3 regions of the Companilactobacillus heilongjiangensis genome follow, and region 3 is predicted to be linked to each of the others. Evidence: predicted binding sites of a transcription regulator. Region 3 holds the regulator's gene; each other region holds the start of a gene.
What was found. The regulator NrdR, encoded in region 3, represses ribonucleotide reductase genes. The targets are predictions, from matches to a motif close to ACACNATATATNGTGT.

Region 1 (11,046 bases), 240 kb from region 3:
TGACCCAGCAACATGATGACAATCAACGATGCCAACTCCCAGAAGAAATCCATAATGTGCGTTGAAGAATGTAACAGGTCGTTCATAACAAAGGCGTAGAGACTGTAAATATAAGCAACACTGATACCCATTGTAATCAAGGTCATCATCGCTGGCTTTTTCTCAGCCAATTCACCACGAGCACCGGTTAGAAATGGTTTCCCACCGTAGAAGTAAAGTGCTGTGGATAAAATCAACACAATCCAATCAGAGCCTGGAAACTGAAATTGAAATGGCAAATGCAATCCCATAAATGGCGACAAGATAAAGACTGGAATCGCTAGAGCTAGTGAAATCCAAAATTTTTGTCTTAAATCACCCATGTCCATCATGTGACCACCATGCATCATCATATCGTGACCACTAGACATATCCATTTTCATATCTTCGTGCTTCATATCCATATCTTTCATATCCATATTTTTCATAGTATCATCACCCTTACTTCAAATCAGCTTCCAAACAGTCACATTCGACTTCTTCTGGGGCTGTCTTAGCTTTTTCATTCAATGTAGCAATCATTTTTGCAATATCAGCTTGAGAAATTGCTGAAGATTCAATTAATTCATTAATAGCGTTACCTTTTCGCATGCAACAAAGATTATCAAATAGATCAGTCACATTCTCTTTAATCGCTACGTCCTCTTGAATCGTTGGTTGGTAAACGTAAGGACGCTTATCTTCAATTGCTTTTAGAAAATGCTTTTTTTGGAGCCGAATAATTAAAGTCTTAATTGTGGCAGCTTTCCAATCAGTCTTTTGTTCTAGGATTTCAATGACCTGTTTACTAGTGGCCTGTCCTAGAGTCCAAATAATTCGCATCACTTGCCATTCGGCCCGGCTCATTGTTTCAACTTCTTTCATGTCATTTCCTCTTTGGTTTACATTTGTAATCTTCTTAACAATTCATAGTTTACAACTGTAAACCTTAAAAGTAAAGCCTTATTACTTATTTTTGTTTTTCCGCCAACGGGAGAGATAGATGCCATCGCCCTGTGACCGGTGCGAGCCAAGGTCTCGCGCCTCGATTTTGAGCTTTGCAGAAACCGCAAATCTCAAAATACGTCAGTGGAGTAAGAGCTGAAGTTCTTACTCCACTTGCACTGCTGGTAGACTATCTCTCTCCCGCTGGCTCTTGTTTTTGTTGGCTTCTGCTTGATTAGTTGATTGATATAAACTGCATAGAATACCTTATGTATATCTGAAAGTAATGAATCTGACAAAATTGATACTGGATTCGAAGTCACGTTCACTACTTTATATTGACTGAATACAATACAAAGCTTGATATATCAGAACTTAAAGTATCAATATTAATCAATTTATATTACCCAAATTAGAACCACCTCGAATCATTTTCACTGATTCTATTACATACTTAATAATTGTTCAAAAATTCAAATTTTAAATTCTAAAAATTAATATAATTCAGAAGACACTTAGGGACAAAAAAATACCCATGATAAGTTAGAAATAAATCTAACTATCATGGGTATTATTAATTTCAATTTATACATTCAAATATCAAGATAACCTAGCCGGAGGTCGACAGTGATGATGAAGACAGCTGTGCAAGTGGAGTTAGGGATTTATCCCTTACTCCACCGACGTATTTTGAAATTCGAGTGGTTTTCTCGAAGTTCAAAATCGAGGTGTGAGACTTTGGCTCACACCGGTTAGCAGGCTTACATCATCACTGTCGACCGTAGGCGGCACAGCTATCTAATAGGACATGCACCACCGGCACAGTCTGATTGATCAACCAATTCGATATCTTTCTTATCGTGATTATCATTTTGTTCAGCGAAGACAGCAGCAACATTTTCGTTTACTTCTGATTCACGTTCTTGATAAACTTTCTTATCGATTGGTTCCTTAGGAGCTTGCTTAAAGTCAGCACCACTGTATGGCAATAGTGATGTTGATTTTGTGACATGTCTGTATTGATACATCAAAGGTGCGATTTGATCGGCTTCATTTGGTTGGAATGTAATCGTACAACTAACCGCATTATCTGACCAGTAAGTTTGTAAGAATGCTTGTGTAGCAAATTGTTCAGCAATTGAAACTGAACCGGCAGAAGCAAAGTTAGGGTCGTCGGCATTAGCAGCTTTAACTGGGAATTCAACGCACATTGTATGTTTTGTATAAACGTCAGGTTCAATCTTGTATCCACAAGCCTTTAGAGCTGGCAACAATGGATCAGAGTCTTGGAATCTGATTCTTTGAATTAAGTAACCTGCATAGTGGAAATGCATACCTTCGGAAACACCAGCCAATTTAGCAACTGTACCTGATGGTTTAACAGTTGTGTGCTTGATTGATGGTTTACATCCAAGAGCGTTTGAGTACTCCTTGTCAGCTTCAACGACTGTGTGATACAAGCCATCGAATTTCTTCACAACGCGTTGATCGTAGATAGGCTTTTGAACTGTTTCTCCAGATTCAGGATCAGTGGTAGGTTCAAAACCAGTCACAACACGGTTGCCAAAGGTTGTCAAAATGTAGTCTTGAATACCTGACATTGAGACACCGATTCGGCGATTCTTTTGGATAACATTACGTGAAACTTCCCAATCGTAACTACTGAATGTAACACGTTTTGTATAACGGGCTGCTAAGGCAAAGGCTTCTTTCAAATTCCAGCCCTCTTCTTCAGCAATCAATGGGAAAATTTCGAACAAGTTACATGGTTCACCATTGCTCAATGAAATTTCTCCACAAGGGTTAGTTCCTTCAACGCCATCATCAATTCCGGGTTGATAGCCATCAATGGCACGTCCATAATTACGTGACAACTCAAGGTTAACGATTCCGGGCTCACCATTGTGAGTAATGGAATCAGCGATTGGAGCGTAACGGTTGAATTCTGAATCAACCGCAACACTATTATTAGAAGCCCAACGGTGGTGATAAAGTTTCTTTTGGTCTTGTTTCATAGTAATAAAGTCATCATCAGTTGATCCGCCCAAAGCCAATTCAGCTGAACGACGAACGTTACCAGCAACAACTGTTTTACCAATCAAGTTACCCATATCGGTACAGTCAACTGAAGTCAATTTACGACCAACAGCACTGTTCAAAACTTCATTAATATCAAAGAACATTTCAATCAAAGGTACGGGACCTGAAGCAGTTCCACCGAAGCCTTTGATTTTTTCACCCTTGGCACGGATGTCAGTAATATCAAGGACAACATCTTTGAAACCATCATTAGTATCGTTAAAGTGAGCGTCAATCATATTGGCATTTCCAACGACCCAACCTTCACGAGTATCAGGCAATTCGTAGTGACGTGTGGCAGAAATATCATTCTTTACCAACCAGTCGTCACGGTCAACAGCACCAGCAGCGATAGAGTCCTTATATGAAGCACTCTCCTTGCCAATAAGCACAGTTAAGCTGACTTTGTTATCAACTACAGGCATCAACTTCATGTTGCTAGGAACGACAGAGAAGCCGACACCGCCCCCCTTCATCAATTGATCGAACATGAATGAGAAAGGCATTGAAACAGCTAGTTGTTCCTTTTGAAGATAGTTAGGCACAATGTGACTGTCACCATACTTTTGTGGACGGATAGCAATGAACCAACAATTGTTCAAAGCATCCCCGTTACGATGTTGATATTCAGTACCAGAAATCCAGAGGTTTCTCCCTGAAGGAGTGGCAGCTAAACCATAGACCAATTTGTATAAACTTTGAGCTTCTTTAACTAATCCGGCATATTGTTCATCAGTTAAATTATTATCTTTTAAACGAGGGTCAAGATTGATATTTCCTTCGACCACACGCTTAACTGTTTCGGACCAATTTTCAGTCCGGCCAAGTTTGTCAATGAAACGCGCATATGTACGTTTGTATGTAACCCAGCCTAGTTCACCCCAGTGAGGTTTAATTGTCTTCTTAACTTCATCGACGAATTCGTCGGATAAAATAACTTTATTAATTACGTCCATTAATAATCACTCCACACTTTTTAAATAACACAATATATAGTACCCTCGAATAGAAAAAATGACAATATCTTGTATGCGAATATTGTTATTGACTTTTGAAGAGCTATTTTGAGTGTTGATATTTCGGCAATTTCAAATAAAAATATACATCTTGTAACTTAATGAATTCTTCAGAATTCAAAGCGAAAAGCCAAGGTCGCAATTACTATTCTAATATTGCACTTCGAGACTTAGCAATGGTTTTTTTAATTTAAACTATGAGCCAAAATTCAAGTGGATAAAGGCAAATATTTCCCTTGACACGAACATATGGTTGTTACATCAGGTGTTCCACAAGATAATTAATTTTTGACATAAAAAAGCCCAATGATTTACTTCCAAATCATTGGACCTATACCAATTTATTTTTAATCAACATCGGCAATTGAAACAAATTCATTAGTAGCAACTCGATTGAATGACATATGGTCAACAAAAATTGCTCTATCCGAATACCAAACACTTCCAGGCGCTAACTCGCGATCAGTAATTAATTTACCATTATGATCATATAAGGGTGCTGGAGTCTTTCTGATTACTGTTAAGTCTCCAACCTCTGGCAGGTACATATAACCATCATTTTGATTAACCAAAACATTGGGTGCCAATTGGAAATATGTTTGATTTCCATGATAGAACTCACTATTAACTTTCCATACGGTACCTGTATCCAAAATAACTGGAGTCACGTGGCCCTGCATATCAGTCGTTTGAGCCTTTTGAGTAACCGCAAAGTCATATCGACCTGAAGGTAATGTTGAATCAGCTTTAGCGGTTGTCGTATTTTCCAAAGCCAACGCACCAAATAATAAACTAACTGTTACCGATAAATATGCTACAAATTTCTTCATATTAAAAGCCTCCTTAACATATTTATTGCCCTAATTATAGATTCATAAAAAATAAAAAAAGCAGACATAGAGTATCCTATGCTGCTTCATATTAAAAATTATCATTATTCAAATATGATACTAATCGAGTGCATCCCCTAATGACACAAACTCATCAGTTGCAACACGATAATATGTCATCTTGTCACGGAAAATAGTTCTGTCAGTATACCAAGATGATTTTGGTGACAAAGCACGGTCAGTAATCAACTTACCATTGTGATCATACAAAGGCGCAGCAGTTTTACTACTGATAGTTAAGGTACCAACACTTGGCAGATACATATATCCAGCGCTTTGATTGACCAAAATATTTGGTGCTAATTCAAAGAATGTTTGGTCACCATGAGTATATTCACTATTGATTTTCCAAACGGAACCGGCATCCAAAACGGTTGACGTAACATTGCCTTGCATATCATTTGTTTGTGCCTTATTTGTTACGGCAAAACTATAGCGACCAGCAGGCAATGGTGAATCAGCTTTAACAGTTGTTGTATTAGCTAAACTCAAAGCACCAAACAACAAACCAGCGAAAGCTACTAAAAAGGTGGTAATTTTCTTCATAATATATATCCCCCTATACGATTTATTAATTTAATTATACTCCTCAAGAGGATTAAAAAAAGCAGACCCGAAAGTCTGCTAAGCCTGTTTCATATGAACCGTACTCTGGGATTTATACTGCATCAGTCGACCAATCCCATGTCCTTTGCAATAGTGGTCCCAATCAATCTTGCGAACCCAAATCTTAGTATCCTTATCCCCAATATCTGACACTAAGACTTTTGAATGACTAAATGGATAAACGACTATCAATAATAATGACATTAAAAATCCATTTGCAAAAAACATCAATCCAATTATCATCAACATAGTTACAATATCTAGTACTGTAATTCGGCGGTAATATGATTTCGATTGATCCAACGTCTGCATAGTAAACTCTCCCTTTGTAAGAATTCCCTTAACAACACATACTATAACCTCAGGAGATTATTAATAGCCACCGTATATTTGAATCTTAACTATTTATTTAACATTATCGTTTTCAATTCTTAATTGTAACTTAGAGTTTTCTTGTGAAACAGCTGTGTAATAAGCAATATTTTTATATTTCTCAAACTCTTTATCTGTACCATTTGATTCTTTTATAGCTAAAGCAATATTATAGTTCAGATCATCAATGAAATATGATAAATGCTTAGAATTAGCATACTCGACTCCCCGCTTAGAAGTTTCAATTGCTAAATCATTCTCATTTAAATTAATATAAATTGCACCTAATGTTTTACATAAAAATAAAATTTCTATTCCCCGAGAGTTTTCCACATTCAAATTTTCTGAAAGCTCATCTGAAATTGTTTTAGCATAATATGCTGCCATATCACCATGTTTCTGCTCCAAGTAAATCATAGCTTTAACCAAGTAAGATAATAATGTATAAATATTGTAATTATCCAATTTAGTTTTCTGCAAAACTTTGTCCAAGTTAAAAGAACTCCGCTCCAAGTTTCCTTGCCAAAAATTCAATAAACCCTCAATAAAATAAAACTGAGCCATATCTTTTGAATTAAGATTTGCCTCAACTAACGATAATTTTTCAGCTGTTTCAGAAATATTATTAAGCAAGACTTCTTCCTCAATGGCATCCAAAACAAAAGCCTTTTCTTTTTTCGTATCTCCAGAGAAATCGCTAAAAATATCATTTAAGGACAAGTCAAGTCTATTACAAATCTTAATAAGAACATCAATATGTGGAGTCATATCATGTTTTTCTATTTTACTGATAGTATTCTGATTACAAATATCATTAGCAAGCTCTCCTTGAGTTAAATTCAAGCTACGTCTTTTATCATAAATTACTGATCCTAAGAACATATTTCTACCTCCACAATAAAAATTCAAATTACGATTAATTATACCATTATAGGATACATTTTACCTTTCACAGATTAGTCATTTTATAAGGAACCTATTTATGTTAGTATTCTTGGTATTGTCTAAATAAATAGACTAATAAATGGAGGAATGGCAACTATGTTAAATATTTTTCAAGTACTATCAACTATCGGAAAAACGTGGGGACTCAGAGGACACTAATGTTAAATAATATTTACAATATTGCTTGGATTGTAAATGACTATCTAAATAATTTATTATTATTCATAACATTTATATGTATATTTCCAAAATCAAAGAACAAATCAAATTATTTTTTATCATTATTTATAAGCATTCTTTTTGTTTCATTAGATATTTTTAATTCTAACCATCAAGGCTTAAATTCCCTTATAATAATTATTACTTCTGCCATCTGTATTAAATTTGATTACACACTAGTAGGAAAGCTAATCGGATGGACCTTTTCATTCTTTTTAATCACGTTCACACAAGGATTAGCCAGTAATGCAATACTAACCGTCTTTCCTACCCTATCAGATCCTAAAACATCTATCCAATCAGTATGTCTTTTTACCATCCTCACAGTTTTAAACTATACATTTTCTTTCCTTATAGTCTTTTTACTAAAATACATAAATATAAAGTCTCATATATTTTCATTTCTGGAAGCTCCGTTAATTCAAAGAGCTATATTGTTATCACTGATTATATTAAATGTATCCTATATAATGCTGTATAATATTACGAATCGACTGAAAGTAGAACAGTCTTATATAAAATTGACACTAGTTATAATCACAGTAGCAATTATATTTATGACTATCGGAATTTCATTATTGGTTTATAGTCAAGTTAAAGAAATAAAAACCAAGCTAAATCTTGAACAAATTAAAGAACGCAATTCATACATTAACGAATTAGAAAAAAATAATAATGAATTACGTAATTTTAAGCATGACTATAAAAATCTTTTATTATCATTGTCAGCCTCAATAAATAATAATGATAATGAGGATTTAAAGTCATCAATTTATAAATTATTACATTATAAGCGGGTTAATCTTGATTCAAATAGAAATAGAACAAATCTTTACGGAATTAATGATAAATTAGTAAAAGGTATTCTAGTTTCTAAATTAATGCTCGCAAAAAGCAAAGAAATCATGACAGATTTTGAAATAGACGATAACGTTAAAATACCTTCTAAATATTCTGTCGATATAACTAGAATATTAGGGATTCTGTTGGATAATGCAATCGATGCATGTTTAGAGACTGATCATCCCGAATTAAGCTTTGCTCTAATTTCTTTCGATGGGTACAGTGAATTTATAATTAAAAATAACATAGTCTCTGCTGATTCTATCAATATCAACAATATATATATAAGTGGGTATTCCACAAAGAGAAATCATAGTGGCTTAGGTTTAGCTTCCGTAAGAGAAATAGTTAATTCGAATGATGATTTATTTTTGCAAAATAAAGTAAAGAACGATCATTATTCAACTACTCTAATTGTATTGGAAGAAAAATAATGTTACTAAATATAATAATTTGTGAAGACAACGAAGAACTCAGAATGTACTATCAATTAATCATTAAGAACTATATCAAAGAACATCCTACTGTAGATATGAAAATAATATTATCAACCTCAAATCCAAGGAACGTTGACATAAATATTGAAAATCAAGTTGATGAAGTTAAACTTTTTTTATTAGATATAGAATTTTCAAATTCAAAAATTAAAGGTATCGAATTAGCAACAGATATTAGAAATATGGATTCTCGTGCTAAAATAATTTTCATTACTACTCATGAAGAATTGACTCCTTTGATTTTTGAACGTAAAGTACAACCGTTGGACTGTATTGATAAGGAAATCGGTATGGAAAAAATTAAAGAACGATTGTATGATGATCTTGATGAAGCATTAAAATCTATTAATCCAAACCTTTATGAGAAAAAAAACACATTTGAATTTAATATTGGTCCCAAAAAATATAGTTTCACACTTGATCAGGTTGATTATTTTGAATCAGTTGAAAATAACCATAATATATTTCTACATTCTACTTTTGAAGTTATCGAATTTCCCGGTACTTTGAAATCTATCGAGCAAAAGTTTCCAGAATTCTATCGTGCACACAAAAGTTTAGTGGTAAATATTGATAATATAAAAGAAATAGATATTAGAAATCATAAACTGAACTTCAAAGATAAATCAACTTGCGATATTTCACGTCGTAAGTTAGTAGCATTGAAGAAGCTTTATGAACTGAATTAAGTGGTTTTGAAACTAGAATTGAACACGTTATTAAAAACTTTGAATCTCTCTTAAACAACAATAAGAGGAATTCAAAGTTTTTTTTGCAAAAAAAATACTTTCAAAGTATTTTTAAAATACTATTTAGTTATATAAAAAAGAGTGGTAATATTCTTAATTGTGATATAAATAACATTTAGGGGATTTTACTTTAATGAAAAAATCAATTTTTATTTGTTCAATGATCATAGCTTCATTATCTATGACGAGTACTTATTTAACAGTTGCTAAAGCAGATACCAATCAATCGGCCGATCAAACAACTGATACGTTAGATGTAAGTTCATCTCAGAATTACAACGAAGAAAATAATAAAGATCATGAAACCGCTCCAGCCGGAGCTACTGTTTTTGCTCGAAATAGCAGTAAAGGTCCAGGATATTATAAATTACCATCTAAATCAGACTATTTATTTGGAAACTCGCTTTCAGCAACTCCAGCCCAACAAGAAGCTTTTTTAGCAAAAGTTAAAGCTGGAGCAATGGACGGTTGGAAAAAATACAAAATTTTACCTTCTGTTACCGCCGCTCAAACAGCTTTGGAGTCTGGTTGGGGACAGAACATAAGCGGAAAAAATAATTTTTTAGGAATTAAAGGTCAACCAGGAACATTATGTTGGACTCAAGAAGATGGTCCAAATGGTACTTACTCCACACAAGCTTATTTTAAAGATTTTGCATCTTTTTCTGACTGTTTGGAATATCATAATATTCTCCTTGGAACAAACCCTATCTATAAGCCTGTAGTTGGACAAAGAGACTACACAAAGGTTACAGCTTACTTACAAGGTACTTACGCCACTTCAAAAGTTTATACTCGTTCATTAAATGGAATAATCAGCTCCTTTGGTTTGACTAGTTGGGATCAAGAAGCTTTCAATGAAACTGATTTTCCACATGCTGCAGTTGATACTTCAGTAATCACTATCAAGTATATTCAAAACTACGGAGTCCTTGCTTTTAATGATTCAGGTGCTTCAATCGGTGGTTCAAACAAGACGTTTATTGACGGTACTAAATGGCAAACTGCTGGTTCAAAGATAATCAATGGTGAAGAAATGTATCAAGTATCTCCTAACGAATACATTCCCAAGCAGTACACTACTATTGGCGCTGACGGCACGGTTACTATCAACTATACCCAAGGTTATGGTGTTCTCGGATATCATCTAAATGGCGCATCTATCCCCGGAAGTAACCAAACTCTTAAGACTGGTTCAGTTTGGAAAACATCTGGTGCAGCAACGATTAACGGTCAAATCATGTACAAGATTGCTACTGATGAATACGTTCCTAAGGAATTTACACAATTCGGTAATGGTAAATAACCTAATTAAATTTTAAAACTAAAAAGCAGCCCATCTAATTTAGGCTGCTTTTGTCATTTAAGGGGGAAAAACATTATCGAAAGATTTCAAAATATCATCAACAAAACTATTTTAACTTGTGTTGCCATCTTCGCTACAACAGTTTTCTTATTAATGTTAGTCTTCTATTACCAAAACTTTTTATTCGAGAATTCTCATAATGTCATTATTGCCATAGCTTTCATCATCCTAGTACTCGTTCTTGGCTATGGACTAACGCGGATTAAAACTGACGACCGTATCCTCAATTGGTTGATTCTTATCACGATGTTACTCGTCTTCATGATAACTGCTATCTTCTGGATTTCGAAAGTTCCTTCAGTTCAATTGAGTGACTTCGGTAATTTCTGGGACCGACTACTGGATTACAAAGTTGGCGACCCACTCTATCAAACAGACAACGATTACTTCTCTAAGTATGCCTATCAATCAGGCTACTTCGTCTACGTCCTTGGAGTTTCCAGAATCTTCGGCTATCACATCTTTGCCGTTCAATTTCTCAACGTCGTCTATCAAGCATTG
Region 2 (11,046 bases), 100 kb from region 3:
TTTTGTTCTCACAACATCAGTCCTACAACCCTAAAGAGCAAGCTCTTTAGTTTGGGCTATTCCCGTTTCGCTCGCCGCTACTCAGGGAATCGAATTTTCTTTCTCTTCCTGCAACTACTTAGATGTTTCAGTTCATTGCGTGTTCCTCTTGATTGCTATGTATTCACAAACAAGTAAATATCCATTACGATATTTGGGTTCCCCCATTCGGAAATCCCCGGATCAAAGCTTACTTACAGCTCCCCGAGGCGTATCGTCGTTAGTTACGTCCTTCATCGGCTCCTAGTGTCTAGGCATCCACCGTGCGCCCTTTATAACTTAATCTTGACAAAATATGAAATTAATCATTTTTATCGCGCAGTTTTCGGTGTTTCTTTAATTCATTATTTCTTAATATCCAGTTTTCAAGGTACGAACATTGGCATTTCTGCCAATGGAGGCTAACGGGATCGAACCGATGACCTCCTGCTTGCAAAGCAGGTGCTCTCCCAGCTGAGCTAAGCCCCCATATGGTACTTATTAATATGAGAATGGGCCTAAATGGACTTGAACCATCGACCTCACGCTTATCAGGCGTGCGCTCTAAACCAGCTGAGCTATAGGCCCGAAAAACGCCCGGTAGGCCTCTCAAAACTAAACAAAGTTTTAACAATTGTGTATTTCCGTTGATGCTTACGCATCATATCCTTAGAAAGGAGGTGATCCAGCCGCAGGTTCTCCTACGGCTACCTTGTTACGACTTCACCCTAATCATTTGTCCCACCTTAGACGGCTAGCTCCCCGAAGGGTTACCCCACCGGCTTTGGGTGTTACAAACTCTCATGGTGTGACGGGCGGTGTGTACAAGGCCCGGGAACGTATTCACCGCGGCATGCTGATCCGCGATTACTAGCGATTCCAGCTTCATGTAGGCGAGTTGCAGCCTACAATCCGAACTGAGATCGGTTTTAAGTGATTTGCTTGCCCTCGCGAGTTCGCAGCACGTTGTACCGACCATTGTAGCACGTGTGTAGCCCAGGTCATAAGGGGCATGATGATTTGACGTCGTCCCCACCTTCCTCCGGTTTGTCACCGGCAGTCTCACCAGAGTGCCCAACTGAATGCTGGCAACTGATAATAAGGGTTGCGCTCGTTGCGGGACTTAACCCAACATCTCACGACACGAGCTGACGACAACCATGCACCACCTGTATCCATGTCCCCGAAGGGAAAGACTAATCTCTTAGCTTTTCATGGTATGTCAAGACCTGGTAAGGTTCTTCGCGTTGCTTCGAATTAAACCACATGCTCCACCGCTTGTGCGGGCCCCCGTCAATTCCTTTGAGTTTCAATCTTGCGATCGTACTCCCCAGGCGGAGTGCTTAATGCGTTAGCTGCAGCACTGAAGGGCGGAAACCCTCCAACACTTAGCACTCATCGTTTACGGCATGGACTACCAGGGTATCTAATCCTGTTTGCTACCCATGCTTTCGAATCTCAGCGTCAGTTACAGACCAGAAAGCCGCCTTCGCCACTGGTGTTCTTCCATATATCTACGCATTCCACCGCTACACATGGAGTTCCACTTTCCTCTTCTGCACTCAAGTTTACCAGTTTTCGAAGCACTTCCTCGGTTGAGCCGAGGGCTTTCACTTCAAACTTAATAAACCGCCTACATTCTCTTTACGCCCAATAAATCCGGACAACGCTTGCCACCTACGTATTACCGCGGCTGCTGGCACGTAGTTAGCCGTGGCTTTCTGGTTGAATACCGTCAGTACGTGAACAGTTACTCTCACGCATGTTCTTCTTCAACAACAGAGTTTTACGATCCGAAAACCTTCTTCACTCACGCGGCATTGCTCCATCAGGCTTTCGCCCATTGTGGAAGATTCCCTACTGCTGCCTCCCGTAGGAGTTTGGGCCGTGTCTCAGTCCCAATGTGGCCGATTACCCTCTCAGGTCGGCTACGTATCATTGCCTTGGTGAGCCTTTACCTCACCAACTAGCTAATACGCCGCGGGTCCATCCAAAAGCGATAGCAGAGCCATCTTTTAAACTACGATCATGTGAAAGTAGTTGTTATGCGGTATTAGCACTTGTTTCCAAATGTTATCCCCCACTTTTGGGCAGGTTACCCACGTGTTACTCACCCGTCCGCCACTCACTTAGATCCGATTCATGAAGCAAGCTTCAATCATCGGGAAAGTTCGTTCGACTTGCATGTATTAGGCATGCCGCCAGCGTTCGTCCTGAGCCAGGATCAAACTCTCATATTAAAAGTTTGTGACTCAATAAAAATATTAAATACTAGCGAATTGACTTCGTTGTAAATCCAACAAATAAATGTTGGCCTACACAATTTTAGTGTTAAAACTTTGTTCAGTTTTCAAAGGTCTACCAGCTGATTAAGCGCTTACGCTCATCAGCGACTTAATTATTTTATCAAGCTGACAAATGAATGTCAAGAACTTTTTAAAATAATTTTCCTAACAATCTATCAAACAAATGATAAATTGTTAGGAGTTATCCAACAGACAACTTAGTTATCATATCGAAGTTACAAGACCAAGTCAAGAACTTTTTTAAAATAATTAAAGGCGATTAAGATAAGCAATTAAGCTTGAATCCGTTGACGCCGTTGTCATCTGTCGCAACAACAAGATATATATTACCAATTAGATTAAGTTTGCGCAACCCTTTTTTACAAAAAAGTTGAATTTTTTTCAAAAGATTAATCATATCCGCTGTTAAACACTATCTTACTACCTATTAACGGACTCTGTCCATACAAAAAATGGTGATTTTTCACCTCAAACATACAGCATAAACACGTAACAAAACATAGCTTTTTCCACTTAAACAAACAAATAGCCCCAGCAATCCCAAATTGGATTACTGGAGCCATTTGTCTTAATACTCGAAAGTTGACCATGTCTGTCACACTCTCGCTTCTATTTACTTGTCAGAACTCAATTCTGGCGCGTCTGTTTGATAGAGATCAACCATTGACTTATTGTCATTCTGAGCCAATAGACTAGTCCCTTTCTCCTTTTGTGCCTTCTTGAGTGCTTTCAAGGCAGTACTCTTCTTATATGAGTAGTCTTTCTTATTAACAGTTGTAAATCCAGGTAGTTTATGGAACCTCAAGAGATCTCCGTTGATAACACGATCTGACAACGACAATTCTGTTGTTACACGGTTAGAGAGTTTCTCTTTCTCTTCTTTAGAAATCTTCTTGTCCACTTTACCCGTCTTAGTATTATAGTAAGTTCCCCCGACCTTCGATACCGTTGGCGAGACGAAGTTACCATTTCTAAACGCTACGACTTGTGAATGTTCACTAGATAACATATCACTACCAAATTGAATCATATTCTTATTATCGATTCCTAATAGGTTCAATAGTGTAGGAAGAACATCGATTTCACCACCATAAGTATGGTTGATTCCACCTTTTAGTCCATCCATATGAATCATAAATGGTACACGTTGATATTGAGCATCATTGAATTCATTGAATCCTTTAATACCTGTCAACTTAGCCATGGCTTTCTTATGGTTATTAGAAATACCGTAGTGATCACCATATAGTACAACCATACTGTTCTTATCTAGGCCAGTTTCTTTCAACCATGCCATAAACTCACCGATAGATTGATCCAAGTAATGAGCTGTTTGGACATAGCCATCGACAGTCTTATCGCCAGTATCAGTCTTTTCGATTGATTGGTTCTTCTTATCTAGAGTATATGGATAGTGGTTCGTAACGGTAATCAGTTTTGCATAGAAAGGCTGTGGCAATTGTTCAATATATTGTGCAGAATCACGCATGAAAATCTTATCTTTCATACCATAGCCGACGTTATAGCTCTTCTTCTCTTTATAATAGTTAGAACTGAAGAAGTAGTCGTATCCCCATGACTTATAAGCATTGTCACGATTCCAGAAACTTGGAACATCCCCATGGAATGAAGCGGACGTATAGCCGGCCTCTTGATCCAAAATGGCTGGAGCAGCTTGGAAGGTATTTGTCGTACCATCAGTAACCATAGCTGAACCTTCTGGTAATCCAAAGAGTGAGTTTTCCAGCATCAATTCCGCATCGGCAGTCTTACCTTGTCCAACTTGGTTAAAGAAGTTGTCAAAACTCAAGGTATCGTCTTGATGATAAAGTTTGTTCAAGTTTGGAGTTACCTCTTCGCCATCGACCTTATAGTCAATCATGAACTGTTGCAAACTCTCCAAATGGATAATAAAGACATTCTTACCCTTAGCAACTCCTGTGTATTCCACATTAGGCTGTACGTAATTGTCTTTCATATACTTTTCAATTGAATTGATATCGGAACTCTTGGCTTGCGACTTAACAGCATTAGTCTGTGTTGTCTTAACCATATCGTACACATTAAAGACATTTAGTCCCAAATACTTCACGATATAGTTATTATCGAAAGTTCTTGTCAAAAGTTGTGAACGGTCACTTTCAGCTAAAGTTAGATTAGCACCAAATAACAAGACAGCCAGTGAACTGATTAGAACTGGAATCCGCCAGTTGAGGCGTTTAATATCCATCTTAATGACATGGAAAGCCAATAACAATATCAGAATAATCACATCGGCAAAGACTAAGAAGTCGGTTGGCTTCAAGATACCTAAGATACTCTTACCTAGGTTATTTGTAACTGAACCGGACCCCTTAATCAAAACCATCGTCAAGAAATCTGAAAATTCACGATAATACAAGATGTTAGAGAATAACCAGACGGTATCCAAGAAATCAATTATCAATAGGAAAATGTAGGACTTTCTTCCCTTCATATACAATGAGATACCGAACAGCAATAACATGACTGGAATCGGATTGATAATCATCAAGAAAGTTTGAATCGAACCCTTAACACCTAAGTTAAACTTAGTTTCATAAGCATAAATAGTTTTAAGAGTGTATAGAAATACAGCTAGGATTACAAAACCCAGCCTAGTATTCAAGAAATTAGAAATACCTTTAGTAATACGCTTCATTATTTTCGCTCCATAGATTTATTAGCAACTTGTTGTTCAATTTTCGGTTTCTTCGAAACAGCAATAATCCCTAAGAACATCCCCAAATAATACGTAATAAATCTCCATAAAAACATACCCAAGATCAATCCTGAAGGAGAAGGTATAAATCCAGCAAACAATGTCTTGAAACTGAATTCTGCCCCACCTGATCCACCAGGGATTGGGAAAATTGAGACAATCATAACGATCATAATGTGCATTACTAAAACATCCACAACATTAACATGATCGCAATTCAATGCCAGTAAAACAAAGTAGACTACGAAGTAATATAGGAATAGCTGCACGATAGTTAGTAGTGAAGCTTTGATAACTTTCTTCTTTTCACGCTTCAGAACTAAGCTCTCTTTATAGAAGCTATCGATATAATTCATAGCTGACTGTAAAATTTTATCACGTTTTTCCGATTTAAGAAAAAATAAAACCGGTTTCAAAACAATTTGTACCATTTTTTTTGTGAAATCATAGTAATACATGATCATCAACAAGAAAGAAATGGTAACAACGTGAATGACCATCCCAAAAACAATCAAGGTCGCTAAACCCGAAAAATGCTTAGCGACACTGTTGAAACTAACTAACATTGCGACAATGAAGTTAACTAAAACCATTGCTTGGTAGATAACGAATTTCATCAATAACACGGAACTAGCCCGCCCACCGTCGATTTTTGATTGCATTAAACCGAGTAATTGTGCAGGTTGTCCACCAGATGAAAATGGCGTTATCGCGTTAAACAAAGCTTGGAGTAAAGGAATCCGGTACATTTCCCACCACCCAAACTTGCGGTCTTCTTTCTTTTTTAAGAGTGTATGCAAAACTAAGGCTTCAACGCCATACGATAGTATAATTGATAAGAATGCCACCGCTAGCCAGAAGTAGTTCAAACTCTTAAAAGTTGAAACTAAAGAACTGAAGTTGATTTTTCTAGCTTCCCACCAGAAAATACCAACACCCAATCCAATCATTACAAAAAGTGCAGCAATTTGTTTTCTACTCATTATTTGTCCTGTTGTGCAATATTATATTGACTCGTATAGAAATCATACCAAATTTTACTCAAATTTTCTTCTGAGTATTGTGTACTTGCTTCTTTAGACTTCTTCTTGAAATCATCCAAAATTGAACGATCATGATTAGCCTTGTTGATGAACGCGTTCATATCGGCAAAGCCATCAGCCTTTTGATAGTAGCCATCGATAATCGCACGGTACAAATCCAAATCTCTCAAGAGAACTGGTGCACCACAACTGAAGGCTTCCAAAACTGACATTGGGAACAATTCGTCATATGAAGGCAATAAGAATAAATTACAGATATTATAGTAGTTTACTAAATCATTTCTATCAACTATCCCTGTAAATTTCATATTGCTTGGAGCGTTATCAATCATATCCTTGTAACGGTCGTAACCATCAGTGATTTTGCCAAATGAAAAGCCACCAGCCCAGATAAATTGAATATCTGGATTAGTCTGTGCCAACTTGTAGAAATCATCGACACCTTTACGCTCTTGAACTTGTCCATCACCAAAAACTACGAATTTATCTGCCGGAATTCCCAACTTTTTACGAAAATCAGCTTTTTCTTCAGCAGTCTTCTCATAGAAGTTCTCAGTTGAAACAAAATTAGGAATATATTTGATTTTATTGCGGTCCAAACCGTGGGCAACCAATTTGTCGATAAATGTTGGATTTACAACGACGATTTGATCCATGCGTTTGTAAAAGCTGATGACATACTTGTAAAAAACACTCTTAGCTGGTTCAGGCAATTTAATGCTGCCTTCCAGTGTTTCAGGCAAGAAATGAACGTAGCCAATCTTACGACCACGCTTTTTAGAAAAAGTCGACAAATAAAATTGTGGGTCGATTGTATGATAGTGACTCAAATCGCTGGCATGATAATCATTTATCTTAACGTCGAATTCGTCACTAAAGTGATCTTTCAACAAGTCAATCAATTCTTTATAAGCACTACCGACACCTTGGCCAGCTACTTTATCTGCAGATGAAAACATATTAATCTTAATCATTCGAATACTCCTCTGGATCAATTGATGAATCTGAAAGTTTCTCCCTTATAAAGTAATCTTCAGCTCGACGGTAGAAGTCAAGAATCGCATTACCAAATCCATCAGATGAAATACCATAAAGCACTTTTTGACGGGCTTCACGGTCATCAAATGAATTAGGGTGATCGAGATACGTCTTAACTTTAGGTACTAACTGATCATCTTCGTTGAATGTTACACCAACTGAAGGATCAGTCAACAAGGCATCCGTATATGGTGCGCTTCTAACAATAATCTTTGTTCCAGATGCAATCGCTTCAATATAAGTCAAACCTTGCGATTCAGTATCACTGGAAGAAACGAAAATATTTGCCATGTGATAATAAGGTGAAATTTGATCATGTTCGACTTCACCAGTAAAGATAACATTGTCACTGATACCAAGGTCCTTACTCATTTGGACTAATTCATCCATATCAGGCCCATCACCAACAATCACTAACATTATCTTAGGATTGTATTTCAAAAGCTCTGGCATTGACTTTAACATATGGTCAATTTTTTTCTCCAAAGCAATCCGGCTCAACATCAAAATAACCGGTGTATCATCGGCTAGTCCTAACTTTTCACGTAAATTAGACACATTAACTGGCTTAGTATACTCGGATAAATCAACACCCGTTGGAATAATTGAAATTGGTGTCTTGATGTCATAACGATCCATTGTCTCTTTAACTTGCACACTTGGAGCAACCACTCCGGAAGCATTCTTTAAAAATAAACGAGTTACTTGCTTAACATGATATGGCTTCAATAAATGACCATTCAAAACATAATGCAAATAATCTTCATACATTGTGTGATATGTGTGAACGAATGGAATCTTTAACTGCTTGGCAACAAACTTCCCAATCATTCCCAATGAAAATTCAGTCTGTGTATGGATAATATCCAATTTTAATTCTTTTGCTAAATCAACCGCATGAAACATCCCGCGGATAGCAATTCTTCTATCGGTGAATGAGATAAAAGGCACACTAGCTAAACGAAAGATGTTTGGTTCAACTGTGTTCTTTGGCACATTAGGGTCAGTCGTTGTAAAAATATAAACTGAGTGACCTTTACGCTCCAAGTCATTTTTCAATGTCTGGATTGATGTTGCTACCCCACTCACTTGGGGGAAGTATGTATCGGTAAAAATTCCGATATTCATATAAACACATCTCCTCACAATACTCTATAGAGTAGATTATAACAAAAAAATGGAGGAATCACTTCCCCCATCCTTCGTCTTACCTTATTAATTTGCTGAAATTTTTGTTTTCCATTAAGAAATAGAACACGACAGCTCCGATAGCAACAACGACAAGTTCGCCAAAGCCAACTGTTACTAGATTCAACCAGAATGGCAATTTCAAAACGAAATGTAATTCTGCGCCGACAATAATACCGTTAACGACGGCACAAACGACCGGCACAGTCCACAATAAGCTATTACGTGCGGGAATTCTAGTAATGATGAGACAGGCAACTGCTGTTGCTAAAGTTCCTAAGACGATATCGTACATCCCTAATTGGGCACTGAAAAGATTTGAAATGAAGCATCCGGCAATCAAAGACCAACTGTACTTATGATTGAAAAATGGCAATAACATTAAAATCTCCGAAACACGGAATTGAATCTGGCCATATGAAAAGGCGGAAATCCCTGGTGCAATTGTGATAGCAACGTAAAGTGCCGCAATCAACGCCAATTGGGTGATATCTCTTGTTTTTAAATTACTCAAAGTAAAACCTCCACTGTTTTAATTAATAGCAGGTTACCAGTGCAAACTGCCTCTAATAGGTTATCTTATTTTTCCTTTGGTCGCAAGTTAAGTATGCCGTCTCCAGAGCTGGGAAATATTCTCAAGCTGTGCGGAACGGTCCGAGCCAAAATGCGGTCTCGAACCTCGGTTTGAAGCCTTGACACAGTTCGTCAAGTCTCCAAACACGTCCGGTGGTATAAGTACGGAAGATTCCTTCCGTACTTATACCACTACCACGGCACACAAATATTTCCCAGCTCTTCCGACTAATTAATCGTTATTAGTTGAATGTGAAAGCATTCAAACAATTTTAGACTATGAAATATTTATAATAGGTTATCAACTAGCACCACGCGTTAAATATGAAATATCAGCGAAACGAAAAAAGCCACACAAGAAAATCAAATTCCTGTTGTGGCTTCTTTAATATGTAAAAATCTTAATTATTAATCTAATGTACCACGTTGACGTAATTGTTCATCAATCATATCAAGAACTTTTTGACGATCTTCTGGATTTTCAACGAAATCGTATTTGTCACCGTCAAGTTTCATCTTGGGACTGTAATCGTAATCGTCATACCAACCGTCATAACGGTCAAGTAATTGGTGATAGTATTCTGGTAATGTTGGGTCTTGTTCTGGTTGTTCGTATGAACGGCCACGTTTTTCAATACGGTGAATCATTGTGTCGTATGAAATATCCAAGTGTACCAACAAATCAGGAGCTTTTTTAGCTGCGGCATATGGTAATTCTTGCATCATGTTATCTAGCAATTCATCATAAACTTTAACTTCTTGTGGAGTAGCTCTTCCCATATCAGCGTTCATATGGAAAAATAGTGAATCTTCATAGATAGAACGGTCCAAAACATTGTTATCTTGTACCATAGCTTTCTTGATTGATTCAAAACGTTTGTTCAAGAAGTAAATTTGTAGCAAGAATGCATACTTCTTTGGGTCCTTATAAAATAGTGGCAAAACTGGGTTGTTATCAACCTGTTCATAGAAAGCCTCTGTTCCTAAATGTTCTGATAACAATTTTGCCAATGAACTCTTACCGGCTCCGATTGCGCCGCTCAATACGATCATCATTATTCTCCTCCATACCTCAATTTATTCTCTATTTGTAAAAAAACAACATTCATAATAATATCACTTCTATGCTAGATATTGTACCAATTTTCATAATTTCACAATATATGGTAGCAGTTTCAAACTAGAAACTTCCTATTAGTAGGCTTTGCAAAATAAAATTAATTTATTAATAATTTGTTTCGACTTACCCTTTTTTCTATAACTCATTCATTCTATAATTAAAATTGTATTTAAATAGAAAGGGGAAAATATTTATGGGGAAAAAATTACGCAATTTTCTTGTTGGTTTTGTAGCTGCCCTAGGATTAGTTGTCTTGGCTTTTAGTAGTCAGACTACTACTCAAGCTGCAACTAACTATACTACTGATGATTTACTAACTGGTATGTCAATTCAGCAAAAAAATTATGGTACCGCTAGTGATATTAACTTGACACTTAATTGGGACGCCACTGGCAAGAATCTACAAGGTGGAGATACTTGGACAATTGACCTACCCAATACTGTTAAAGTCACAGACCCAGGCAATACCTTCGAAGTTAAAGATAAAGATGGCACTGTCATTGGTAACGCAACTTTAAACGCAGATAATACTATTACTGTTGTCTTCACAGATAAAGTTGAGGAAAGACCGGACTTCTCTGGTTCACTCAGCATTCCTTCTGGAGTTGGTGTTGGTAAAGGTGCCTCAATTGGTAATAACGATGTTGTCATTGGTAGTCAAAATGACAATATGACCGTTGTAACTTCTGACGCTGACTTTTCTAAGAAAGGTACTATCGGTACTGACGAACATGGTAATCCGATTGTTACATGGACTATCTTAGTCAATCGTAACAGTCAAAATTATCCAAATTTAAAAGTTAGTGATTACATCAAAGACGGCTCTGGTCTAACTTACGTTCCAGGTTCAGTCGATGTATATGAAGCTCACTGGACTGATAATGAAGGCTATTATAAGAAGACTGGTCCTATAGACAGCGGTTCTTATGATTTTGACGAAAGTTCAAATGGCTTTACTATAAGTAACCTACCTAAAGACGATCAATTCTATGCCATCACATTACAGACAACTATTGATGA
Region 3 (11,046 bases):
AGGCAGTGGCTCTAAAACGAATTCCGACAGGGCAACTCCTTCCGCTTTTCATATTTAAGCAAATCACACGCAAACCCAGCGTGCAATTCACTTAAATACGAAAATGCTCGGGAGCTGACCGCCCTGTCTCCACTCTCTACTAGTCTTTATCAGTAACGTCTTTACGACTGTAGTTAGCAATATCGGCAACGACACTGTCAACGAACATCTTAGCGTTTTCTGATTCTGAATCTTCTTCACCATATTTTCTAACTGAAACTGTGGCGTTCTTTGTTTCGTCATCACCAACAACAACTGTATATGGAATCTTCATTGTTTGTGAATCACGAATCTTGTAACCCATCTTTTCATCACGGTCATCAACTTCGGCACGGATGTTCTTAGCACGTAGTTCTGCAAGAATTTCGTTTGCGTAGTCTGAGTGAAGTTTTTGGTTAACAGGAATAATACGTACTTGTTTTGGAGCTAACCATGTTGGGAAGGCACCTTTATAAATTTCAATTAGGTAAGCAATAAATCTTTCCATAGTTGAAACGATACCACGGTGAATCATAACTGGTCTGTGATCTTGTCCATCAGCACCAACGTATGTTAGTTGGAACTTCTCTGGTTGCATAAAGTCTAATTGGATTGTTGACAATGTTTCTTCATTACCTAGAGCTGTCTTTGTTTGAACATCAAGCTTTGGACCGTAGAATGCGGCTTCACCTTCAGCTTCGTAGTACTTAAGACCAAGATCATCCATAGCACCTTTAAGCATTGATTGTGACTTGTTCCACATTTCATCATCATCGAAGTACTTAGCAGTATTTGCTGGGTCACGGTAACTTAGACGGAATGTGTAATCGTTGATATCAAAGTCTTTGTAAACTTCAACCATCAATTGTAGTGTACGTTTGAATTCTTCTTGAATTTGGTCAAGAGCAACGAATGTGTGACCATCATTAAGTGTCATTTCACGAACACGTTGTAGTCCTGACAAAGCACCTGATTTTTCGTATCTGTGCATCATACCCAGTTCAGCGATACGTAGAGGTAGATCTCTGTATGAACGGTTGTGGTGGTTGTAAATTTGGATATGTGAAGGACAGTTCATAGGACGTAGTTCAAGCATTTCGCCATCACCCATGTCCATTGGTGGGAACATGTCTTCACGGTAGTGTTCCCAGTGACCTGAAGTCTTATATGCATTCAAGTTCATAAGGATTGGTGTGTAAACATGTTGGTAACCCCAAGCAACTTCCTTGTCGATGATATATCTTTCAATAACACGACGGATTGTAGCACCATTTGGCATCCAGTATGGAAGTCCGGCACCAACTTCTGGGTCAACGAAGAATAGGTCAAGGTCACGGCCAATTGTTCTGTGGTCACGTTCTTTAATTTCGGCACGACGTTTAAGATCAGCTTTTAAGCCATCTTCCTTGTAAAAGGCTGTACCATAAATTCTTTGTAACATTGGGTTACTTGACTTACCTTGCCAATAAGCACCGGCAACTGAAAGTAATTCGAAGTGTTTCAAAGATTTAAGGTTGTTAAGTACGGCATCATAACCGAAGTCAACAAATCCATCTAATGTGTATACAGGAATTTGAACTGATTCGATAGCATCAACCAATGACAACTTGTATGGATCGTCCTTGAACATTGCTTCAAGATCTTTCTTATCCATCATTGATCTTTCAATCTTATCGTTGTTCTTGATAATCTTGTTCATCAAAGCTGTGATTTCTTTTAGTTCATCAACACTGATTTGGCCTGATTTGCTATCAGTATCAACGTAAAAACCATCATCGTTAGCTTGTTTTTCACCGAAGTGAAGGTCTTCCTTGAAACTCTTAGCTGCAGCAGAGAATACTAAAGCAGCAGTGTTTCTTAGAACCTTTTGTGCATCTTCTTTATCTTCAGCTGAAATAATTTCAATCTTAGCATCTTGCTTGATTGGACTTTCAAGATCAACTAAAGTGTCGTTTAATTTACCAGCAACAGCTTTTTTGCCTAGTGATGTGCTAATTGACTTAGCAACGTCTAAGGTTGTAGTGCCTTCGTCAAACTCCTTAACTGAATCATCTGGGAATGTTAACTTGATTTTTGACATTGACTATTTTCCTCCTAAAATTTGATAACAAAAAAATACGTCCCTGAAGTATATCCATATATTTAAATATGCACATACTTCAGGGACGTATTTTATACGCGGTTCCACCCACTTTAAAACTGTATAACAAATAACAGTTTTCACTCATTTGGTTATAACGTAACCAACCATTATACAGTTTTATGTGAAAGTGGTAACTCCAGTAATGGGTAAGCTTTCAGTAATCGTACCCTCCCTGAATAGAACCGAAGTGTTATCTTTCATGGCTTTATTGAAACATTTATTTTTAAATATTGCAAGTTATTTTTCAAATCTTCTGTTTTGACCAGTCACAATAACTTCACGCGATAAGTACTTAACCCGCTCCATGATACGCTTGGCTTTAACAGGTTCTTCTTCGCCTCGTTGGTTGATAGAAAGGTGTTTTTCCAACTCTTTCATTGAAAAGTTTGATGAAAAGAACGTTGGCAAGTTTTCTTGCATACGGTACTGCAAAATAACTCCCAAAACTTCATCTCGAATCCAACTGGACATGGAGTCAGCTCCAATATCATCGAGCATGAGAATCTCAGCACCTTTAACTTTATTAACTTTTGCCAAAACAGTATTTGATCCAATTGAATTTTTCATTTCAACCGCAAAAGTTGGAAAATGCATCATTGTCGTGTGAACGTCATGCTTGAATAATTCATTGGCAATCGCACCAAGCAAATAAGTTTTACCAACCCCAAAATCTCCTGCCAAGTACAATCCGGGCACGAAACCTTTTTGATTCAAATAGTTGTCGATAAAATCGAGTGACTTGCCAAGTGCATCTTGACGACCATCCCCGTTGTAATCATCCAATTTGGCACTTCTAATGTCAGATGGCATATCCATCAAAACAAAGCCAGATTCGTACTGATTGCGTTTCTCACGATTTTGAGTTCTCTCATTAGGATAATAGGCCACTTCGATGTTGTGGTTGCTGACAGTCAATTTTGGATAATAGTCGCGTGACAATTCACTGGCATGATTTTTGTTATTGTAAAACTCATAAATGCTGGCAGCACTCGTCGAAATAGCATCGGGATTAATTTCATCGCTATTATCCTTCAAAAATTGTTGAACGTCTGGATCCTTCAAAGCACCGTTAAGAAGACGGCGATAATCCTCCGTCAAATTTTTTGAATTTAAATATTCTGCCAGTCTGTTACCTAAATTTTCCATGCTTAATTATCCTTATTTCTTAGTCTGTTTAAGCGATCTTGCATTTCGCTGTGACTATTTTGTTGGTTCTGATTATTTGGAACCTTTGCCTTGTACTTGCTCCAGTCAGTTGCCTGTTCCACTTTACGATTCTTATTGTTGTTATAACGACGCTTTGGATTACGAGGCTTTGTTTGAAAGTCATTGATTCTTTTCAAAGCTTGCTCTGGAGTTTGAATATTATTTTGTTGCCAATCATTAGCCATTGTTTCCATCAGTGGCGATGTTAACGTTGGTGAATTCTGCAAAATGTAATAAACCATAATATTCAAAACTGGTGCTGACAAATACGTCTTCATTGCCATATCACGCAATGCACGAGACTCGACGGTTCCAACGAACCCACCGCTCTTTTGCTTTTGATCTGCCAGAAAATCTGCTGGAGTCATCGTCTTGGCTTGTTGCAAAATCAACTGGTCGGCACGGTTCAAATTTGTCTCAGCGTCCTTAGGAGCCTCTTCAACGGTCGGAGCCTGCTGCTTAACTGAAATATTAGCATTCTTTTCAAAACGGTCCTGAACGGAGTGTTTCAAACGAACTGGATCAATTTTATTATTGACGATATCACAAGTCTTACCAATCAAATCAATCAAAACCATCTCATCTAAGCCATAAAAGGCATGCAAACTGAGAATCAACTCTTGGTTTTCCAAAAGGTTATCCGGATGAATTCGATACAACTGTTGAATTCGATCAGATATGAGTTCCCAATCCAATGGTTCAACTTCCTTAGCACTCAAAGTTGGTTTCTGAGCGCTGGCGGTTGATGTGAAATTATTCTGAGCATTCTTAACTTCAGTAGGCGTATTGATCAAATCACTATTGCTCAACTGGAAGACTTCCAAGAAATCTTTGGTGATTTCCTGCGAATTATTCAATATCAAGTCTGAATGAGCATATTTATCAGCTAATAAACGATACTTACTATCGCTAACTTGTTCATATAAGAAAATACTTAGCAAATCATCTTTGAAAAAGTCATCTGGTGACAATGGTTCAAACAGTTGATACACGTAGTATGGGCCAAGGTCATCCTTCTTTTCAAACGTCCGCAATAAGCCTAATGCTTCAGCTTTGATGCGTGCTTCGTAAAAACGTTTCAAATCAATTCCTAAAAGACTCAATAATTCAGCATGACTTTTACGTTGAGTTACTAATTCCTTATTAGGCAGTTTCTCCCACAACAAAAGATAGAGACTGAAAGCCTCTGTTCCTAAAATGGGCAAATATAAATCGGTTAAAACGTGGCGGTCATCGTCATTGAGATGACCATTGGGCAAACACCAATAGCCTACTAGTGGTGTAAACTTTTCTGATCCAAAATTACTTGTAGACACTGGCATCCCTCTTATTTCTTATCAATTTTATTTCCGTTTGCCATCATCTCTTGAACTTCTTTCATGAAACTATTCATGTCTTTAAATTCACGATAAACACTTGCAAAACGGATATAAGTTACATCATCAACCTTGGCTAAAATTTTCATGACATGCTCACCGATAATTTGTGAACCAATTTCACTCTCACCGTTAGCCCTGATTTCATTTTCAACCTTATCAACGATATCGTTCATTTGGTCCATAGTAACTGGACGTTTTTCGGCTGCCCGCACGATACCACGTAACAACTTCTCGCGACTGAATTCTTCACGATTACCATTCTTCTTGATAACCAAGAGTGGTGATTTCTCTAATCTTTCAAATGTTGTAAATCTGGTACCGCAGTTCTCGCATTCACGGCGTCTTCTAATAGCGCGTCCTTCATCGCTGGGACGACTATCAATAACTTTTGATGAATCATGATGACAATGTGGACAAATCAAAATTCCAACCTCTTTTCCAATTTAAAGTTGTGACATTAACTTTTCAAATTCCTGTTTAAGTTGCGTTAAATCTCCCGAATTATCAATGACAAAATCAGCACGGCGCTTCTTCTCGTCCATCGACATTTGAGAATTAATTCGATCAAGGGCAACCTTTTCAGTCAAATTATTTCGTTTCATAAGTCGAGCCAGTTGTATTTCTGGTCGCTCATAGAGACTAATAGTTCCATCGAAATAATCCTCATAGCCACCTTCAAATAGTAGCTGGATTTCAAAAATTGCGATTCTTTTACTGGTAGATTTCTTAATCAATGCAATCGTGTGTAAAATTTTCTCTTTAATTAAAGGCCGTGTGATGTGATTGAGTTTTTCCAATTCACCACTGTCACTAAAGACAATTGACCCTAATTTAGCTCGATTCAATGTTCCATCAGCATTTAAAACTTGTTCCCCAAATTGTTCGACAATCTGTTTTAAACCGATAGAATTGGGAATAACTACTTCACGAGCAAATGAATCAGCATCGAATATTATGAAACCATGATCCTTAAACATCTTCAAAACTGTTGATTTACCGGCAGCAATCCCACCAGTTAGTCCGTAAATTTTACTCATTTGATAACCTGACACTTAGGGCAGAAATGTGTTCCACGACCACCAACTTTGATTTTTTCAATGTCAGTTCCACAACGTGGACAAGGTGTCCCTTCCTTACCGTAAACTTTCAAACTATTTTGCATATTACCTTTGTGACCAGTTGCATCGACGTATGAACGAACCGTTGACCCACCTGAGGCAATAGCTTTTTCCATTTCTCCATTAGACACTTCGATAATATTTTGAATATCGGTATCGTTCAGATGATCGGCTGGAGTTTCAGGGTGAATCTTAACCTTCCACAAAACTTCATCAACATAAATGTTTCCCAAACCGCTCATCACTGACTGATCCAATAAGACAGTCTTAATATCCTTGCGATGGCGCATGATACGAGGCTTCAAATTGTTAAAGGTAAACGCAGCTGAAAGTGGCTCTGGCCCAAGTTTTTGAATCGACTTATTGTTCTCTAAATCGTCAGTATTCCACAGTTGCATCCGACCAAATTTTCGAACATCATTATAAATCATTTTTTGACCATTATCTAATGTAAAAATGGCATGTGAATGTTTGTCAATCGCGCTAGGGTCAGCTGAAATTTTGTAACGACCTTCCATACGTAAGTGACTGATAATCGTATACCCATTATCCAAATGAATCAACAAAAACTTCGCACGACGGCCAATATCGGTAATCGTTGTTCCTGTAACGAATTCTTTGAACTGGTCAACATCCCCAGTAATCAAATTTTGATAACGAATCTCGACATTGGTAATTTTTCGTCCCTTAACTTGGGAAATCAAACCACGTCTAACAGTTTCTACTTCTGGCATCTCTGGCATATTATTAACCTACTTTGCTTCATACCAAGTCTTACCGTGGGCAGTTTCAACTTTCAAAGGTACATCAAGTTTGACAGCTGAGTCCATCACGCTCGGTACTATTTTTTCTAAAGTTTTGATTTCAGATTTTGGAGCTTCAAAAATCATTTCATCATGTACTTGTAATAATAAATTAGCTTGCAGATTTTCTGCTTTAAGTTTCTTTTGCATATTGATCATGGCTACTTTAATAATATCGGCAGCACTACCCTGAATTGGTGTATTCATCGCCGTTCTTTGGGCAAAGTTTCTGATATTAAAGTTGCTTGAGTGAATATCTGGCAAATAACGACGACGGTGCATAATTGTTTCAACATAGCCGTTCTCTCGTGCATATTTAACAATATCATCCATATATTTCTTAACGCCAGGATATTGTTCAAAATACGATTCAATAAAAGCCGCCGCTTGTTTTCGACTGATACCGATATTTTGTGACAAACCATAATCACTAATTCCATAAACGATACCAAAATTAGTAGCCTTAGCTTGACGACGCATATTTGGTGTCACTTCATCCGTACTGTTCAAGCCAAAGATTCTCATAGCCGTATGGGCATGGATGTCGTAATCTTCCTTGAAGGCTTCTTGCATGTGTTCATCACCGGAAATGTGTGCTAAGACACGCAATTCAACTTGTGAATAATCGGCAGAGAAAATCTCCCAGTCTTCATGTTGCGGAACGAAAGCCTTTCTAATCTGCTTACCTTCATCAATTCGAATCGGAATATTTTGCAAATTAGGTTCTATTGATGACAAACGTCCAGTCTGTGTCAAAGTCTGTAAATAAATTGTGTGAATCTTGTTATCAGGTTGCACAAATTTTTGCAAGCCAACAACGTAAGTTGATTGAATCTTTGAAATTTGACGATAATCCAAAACCATTTGCACAACTGGTGACTTATCTTTCAATTTTTCCAAAACGTCAACTGAAGTTGAATAACCTGTCTTAGTTTTCTTAACAACTGGCAACTTCAAGTCTTCAAACAAGACGACACCCAATTGTTTAGGTGAATTGATGTTAAATTCTTTACCAGCTTCTTGGTAAATCTTTTTTTCAATTTCGGCTAAACGAGTCGCAAAACTGTTTTCCATTTCCTTCAATTTTGAAACTTCAACCGTGACACCCTTAATTTCCATATTAGCCAAAACAATAGACAATGGTAATTCAATCTCATCGTAGAGACTGTCTTGATCATTTTCTTTCAATTCAGCCAACATTTTGTCTTTCAAACTGTCGATAATCTGAGCTTTTTGAGCCAAGAAATTCAACAAAACATCGGTATCTTCGGGAACAGCCTTCTTAACGCCTTTGCCATAAAACTCTTCTTCTGAAGGTAAACTGAGATTATAATTCTTAGCCACCAAACCAATATCCTGCTTATTGTCATTGGTATCAAGCAAGTATGCCACCAACAACATATCAAAGCTAATACCATCCAAATCACAGCCATAACGATGCAATAACGCTATCGTCCGTTTGTTATCAAAGAGATACTTCTCTTTCGACTTATCAGATAACCAGGCCTTCAAGTCAGCATTTTCAAGGATTGAAACATCAGCTGTTCCGTAATAATTTTTACCATCAGAAATGGCAATTCCAACGATTGGTGCTAAATGATAATTCTCACCGAAACCTTCAACAATCAACGTTTGTGGCTCAGTATTTTGAACTATTTTTGCGATAGCTGCTTCATCCAAAGGTTGAACCTTGATATCTGCCAAAGCTTCAGAAGTATCTTCTTGAGGCACATCCAATCGATCAAGGAACGTCTTGAAATTCATCTTTTGATAAAACTGAATCAATTCTTCTTGATTATCACCGTGATATTCAAGATCACCGATTGTTAATTCAACAGGTGCTTCCAAATTGATAGTAGCTAATTTTTTACTCAAAAACGCCTTGTCTTTATCATTGATTAAATGCTCTTTTAACTTGCTTTTCTTCATTTCATCGACATGTTCATAAATGCCTTCAACACTGCCGTACTCATTGATTAGCTTGATAGCAGTCTTTTCACCGACTTTTTCAACTCCAGGATAATGATCCGAAGTATCACCCATCAAACCTTTCATATCGATAATTTGTTTAGGCGTTATACCTAACTTTTCTTGAACATGTTCCGGTGTATAAGCTTCTGTTTCTGTCACACCTTTGACATTAACTTTGACTGTAACTTTATCAGTCGTTAACTGAGTCAAATCCCGATCTCCGGTAATAATCGTCACATCCATGCCATCAGCTTCAGCCTTACGAGACATAGTTCCGATGATATCATCCGCCTCATAGTCGGGTAAGTCGTAAGTTTTAATACCACGATAACTCAACATTTCTTGAATCAATGGCAATTGTTCCATCAATTCTTGTGGAGTCTTGGCACGAGTACCTTTATAATCCTCAAACATCTTCGTTCTAAAGGTAGTCTTTCCAGCATCGAAGGCAACCAAAACATGAGTTGGCTTTTCATCTTTCAAGACCAACTCCAACATGTTGTTAAAGGCGTAAAGTGCGTTCGTATGAATGCCTTCGCCTGTGACAAACTTGTCTAGCACGTTGTGCATGGCAAAAAAGGCCCGAAATGACACACTATTTCCATCTATTAAAAGTAATTTTTTATTTTTTGACATATATTCTCCAATAAAACTGAAATTAACTAATTCTATTTTAACAAATACTGCTGTGTTGTAACAGATTAGCGGTGTTTATTATTTGTTTATCCGTCTCCAGAGATGAGAGTATTCATATGCTGCGCGGAACGGCCCGAGCCAAAGAACGGTCTCGAACCTCGGTTGAAGCCTTACCACAGACCGGTAAGTCTCCAACACGCCCGGTGGTGTAATGGCTAAAGCCATAACGCCACTTTCGCTGCATAAGAATACGCTCATCTCTTCCAACTAATTTATTTTTAATACAGAATAATCCATTACAATTTCGAATCATCTATACATTTAGAAAAAAATTCAATTTAAAAACAATAGCTACATCCTTAATTGATACGAACTGACTTCTTCAATGCATTAGCCGGAGAGCAAGATAGATTCACCCGCAGTGAAAGTTGTGTTGGAAAGGCGACTTTCCTTTCTTACACAACTGACGTATTTTGAGATTTGCGGTTTTTGCAAAGCTCAAAATCGAGGCTCGAGACCGCACTTTGGCTCGAACCGGTCTCACCGCGGACGAAATCTATCTTGCCCTCCGGCGGCAGTTTCTAAAACGTTAAAAAAAGTCCAGATTCTTTCCGAATCAAGACTTTCTGATTAATTATTTTGTTTTTCATATCTGAAATAAATATAGATTATTGATATCAATACTGATAATGATAGAACAGTTAAAATAATAAAGTCAATTTTAGCACCTGCAATTGTATTTAAGACTTCGTCATTTGTTCCACTAGTCAATGCCACCGCTGTAATTACAACTGATAAAACATTGGTACCAAGTGAACCCGCATACTGCTGCATCATGCTATAAAGTGAATTTTGATCTGACTTCTTGGGTCCCTTAACTTGAACGCTTCCGTCAGATAGCATGACTCCAAATCCCATGCTAAAGCCAATTCTAATTAATATGTAAATCCAAATTATCGCCACCATTGTTAGGCTTTCACTTTGTAACCAGAATAATCCGGAACCCACGGTAAGCAATAAGCCACTGATCAGTAATGGCGACCAAGCTCCTTTTTTATCATACATATAGCCAGCAACTGGGCCAAACGCTGCTCCCAATAATGAACCTGGCAACAACATTAATCCTGCTTGAGCAGAGTCTAATTTCAACGCTGTTTGAGCAAATATCGGTAAAACGAATGATAAACCGATATTGATGAATTGTAGGCTGAAATATCCAAACAATCTTAAACGCAAAACAGGAAGCTTTAAAATGGAAAAATCAATCAATTGGCGCTTGCTTTGATGATTATACCAAGCAAATAATCCGACAATTATAATTGAACCTAAAACCCAGAGTAAGAATTGGCTTGAAGTCCAGCCATAACGTCCCGCTTGGTCAAATGTAAATAGAATAACTGAAAAAATAATTGCTAAACCTAATACGCCAAAGTAATCAAACGAGATACCTTTCACGCCTCTAGCAGTCCCTCTGATAGTTAAAATTCCAATAATAAATAATAAAACAATCAATGGTAAGACGCCGATAAAGATTTCTCTCCATGTCCAAATTCTATTAATTACACCACCATAAGTTGGTCCTAAAGCTGGTGCCAATGAGATTACGACACCAGCCAATCCAGTATAAAGACCTAACTTCGATGAGGGAATTTCTTCAAAAATCAAGTTGAACATTAATGGTGTTGATAAACCAGTGGAAACAGCCTGCAACAAACGTCCTGCCATCAAAACTGGAAAATCTGGTGCTATCAAGCAAATTAATGAACCGATAA

Region 1: nrdJ (ribonucleoside-triphosphate reductase, adenosylcobalamin-dependent) is a predicted target of NrdR. The motif match lies at 4,026-4,041, and genes of this name have one in related genera.
Region 2: JP39_RS07790 (deoxynucleoside kinase) is a predicted target of NrdR. The motif match lies at 10,061-10,076, and genes of this name have one in related genera.

Annotation. Positions count from the first base shown of each region.
Region 1 covers NZ_CP012559.1:1,828,916-1,839,961, forward strand. Annotated here, with positions in the region: gene JP39_RS08320 (heavy metal translocating P-type ATPase) at 1-467, opposite strand, end outside; gene JP39_RS08325 (CopY/TcrY family copper transport repressor) at 481-903, opposite strand; gene nrdJ (ribonucleoside-triphosphate reductase, adenosylcobalamin-dependent) at 1,758-3,998, opposite strand; gene JP39_RS08335 (hypothetical protein) at 4,406-4,888, opposite strand; gene JP39_RS08340 (hypothetical protein) at 5,009-5,494, opposite strand; gene JP39_RS08345 (hypothetical protein) at 5,573-5,866, opposite strand; gene JP39_RS08350 (helix-turn-helix domain-containing protein) at 5,960-6,808, opposite strand; gene JP39_RS12685 (sensor histidine kinase) at 7,648-8,367, shown strand; gene JP39_RS08360 (LytR/AlgR family response regulator transcription factor) at 8,367-9,119, shown strand; gene JP39_RS08365 (glycoside hydrolase family 73 protein) at 9,313-10,485, shown strand; gene JP39_RS08370 (ArnT family glycosyltransferase) at 10,639-11,046, shown strand, end outside.
Region 2 covers NZ_CP012559.1:1,693,774-1,704,819, forward strand. Annotated here, with positions in the region: rRNA gene JP39_RS07745 (23S ribosomal RNA) at 1-324, opposite strand, end outside; tRNA gene JP39_RS07750 (tRNA-Ala) at 435-507, opposite strand; tRNA gene JP39_RS07755 (tRNA-Ile) at 532-606, opposite strand; rRNA gene JP39_RS07760 (16S ribosomal RNA) at 692-2,258, opposite strand; gene JP39_RS07765 (LTA synthase family protein) at 2,938-5,004, opposite strand; gene JP39_RS07770 (lysylphosphatidylglycerol synthase transmembrane domain-containing protein) at 5,004-6,047, opposite strand; gene JP39_RS07775 (glycosyltransferase family 4 protein) at 6,047-7,081, opposite strand; gene JP39_RS07780 (glycosyltransferase family 4 protein) at 7,074-8,273, opposite strand; gene JP39_RS07785 (QueT transporter family protein) at 8,353-8,847, opposite strand; gene JP39_RS07790 (deoxynucleoside kinase) at 9,315-9,959, opposite strand; gene JP39_RS07795 (LPXTG cell wall anchor domain-containing protein) at 10,220-11,046, shown strand, end outside.
Region 3 covers NZ_CP012559.1:1,591,318-1,602,363, forward strand. Annotated here, with positions in the region: gene thrS (threonine--tRNA ligase) at 140-2,098, opposite strand; gene dnaI (primosomal protein DnaI) at 2,399-3,307, opposite strand; gene JP39_RS07300 (DnaD domain protein) at 3,310-4,683, opposite strand; gene nrdR (transcriptional regulator NrdR) at 4,695-5,168, opposite strand; gene coaE (dephospho-CoA kinase) at 5,190-5,783, opposite strand; gene mutM (DNA-formamidopyrimidine glycosylase) at 5,780-6,607, opposite strand; gene polA (DNA polymerase I) at 6,617-9,274, opposite strand; gene JP39_RS07325 (MFS transporter) at 9,905-11,046, opposite strand, start outside.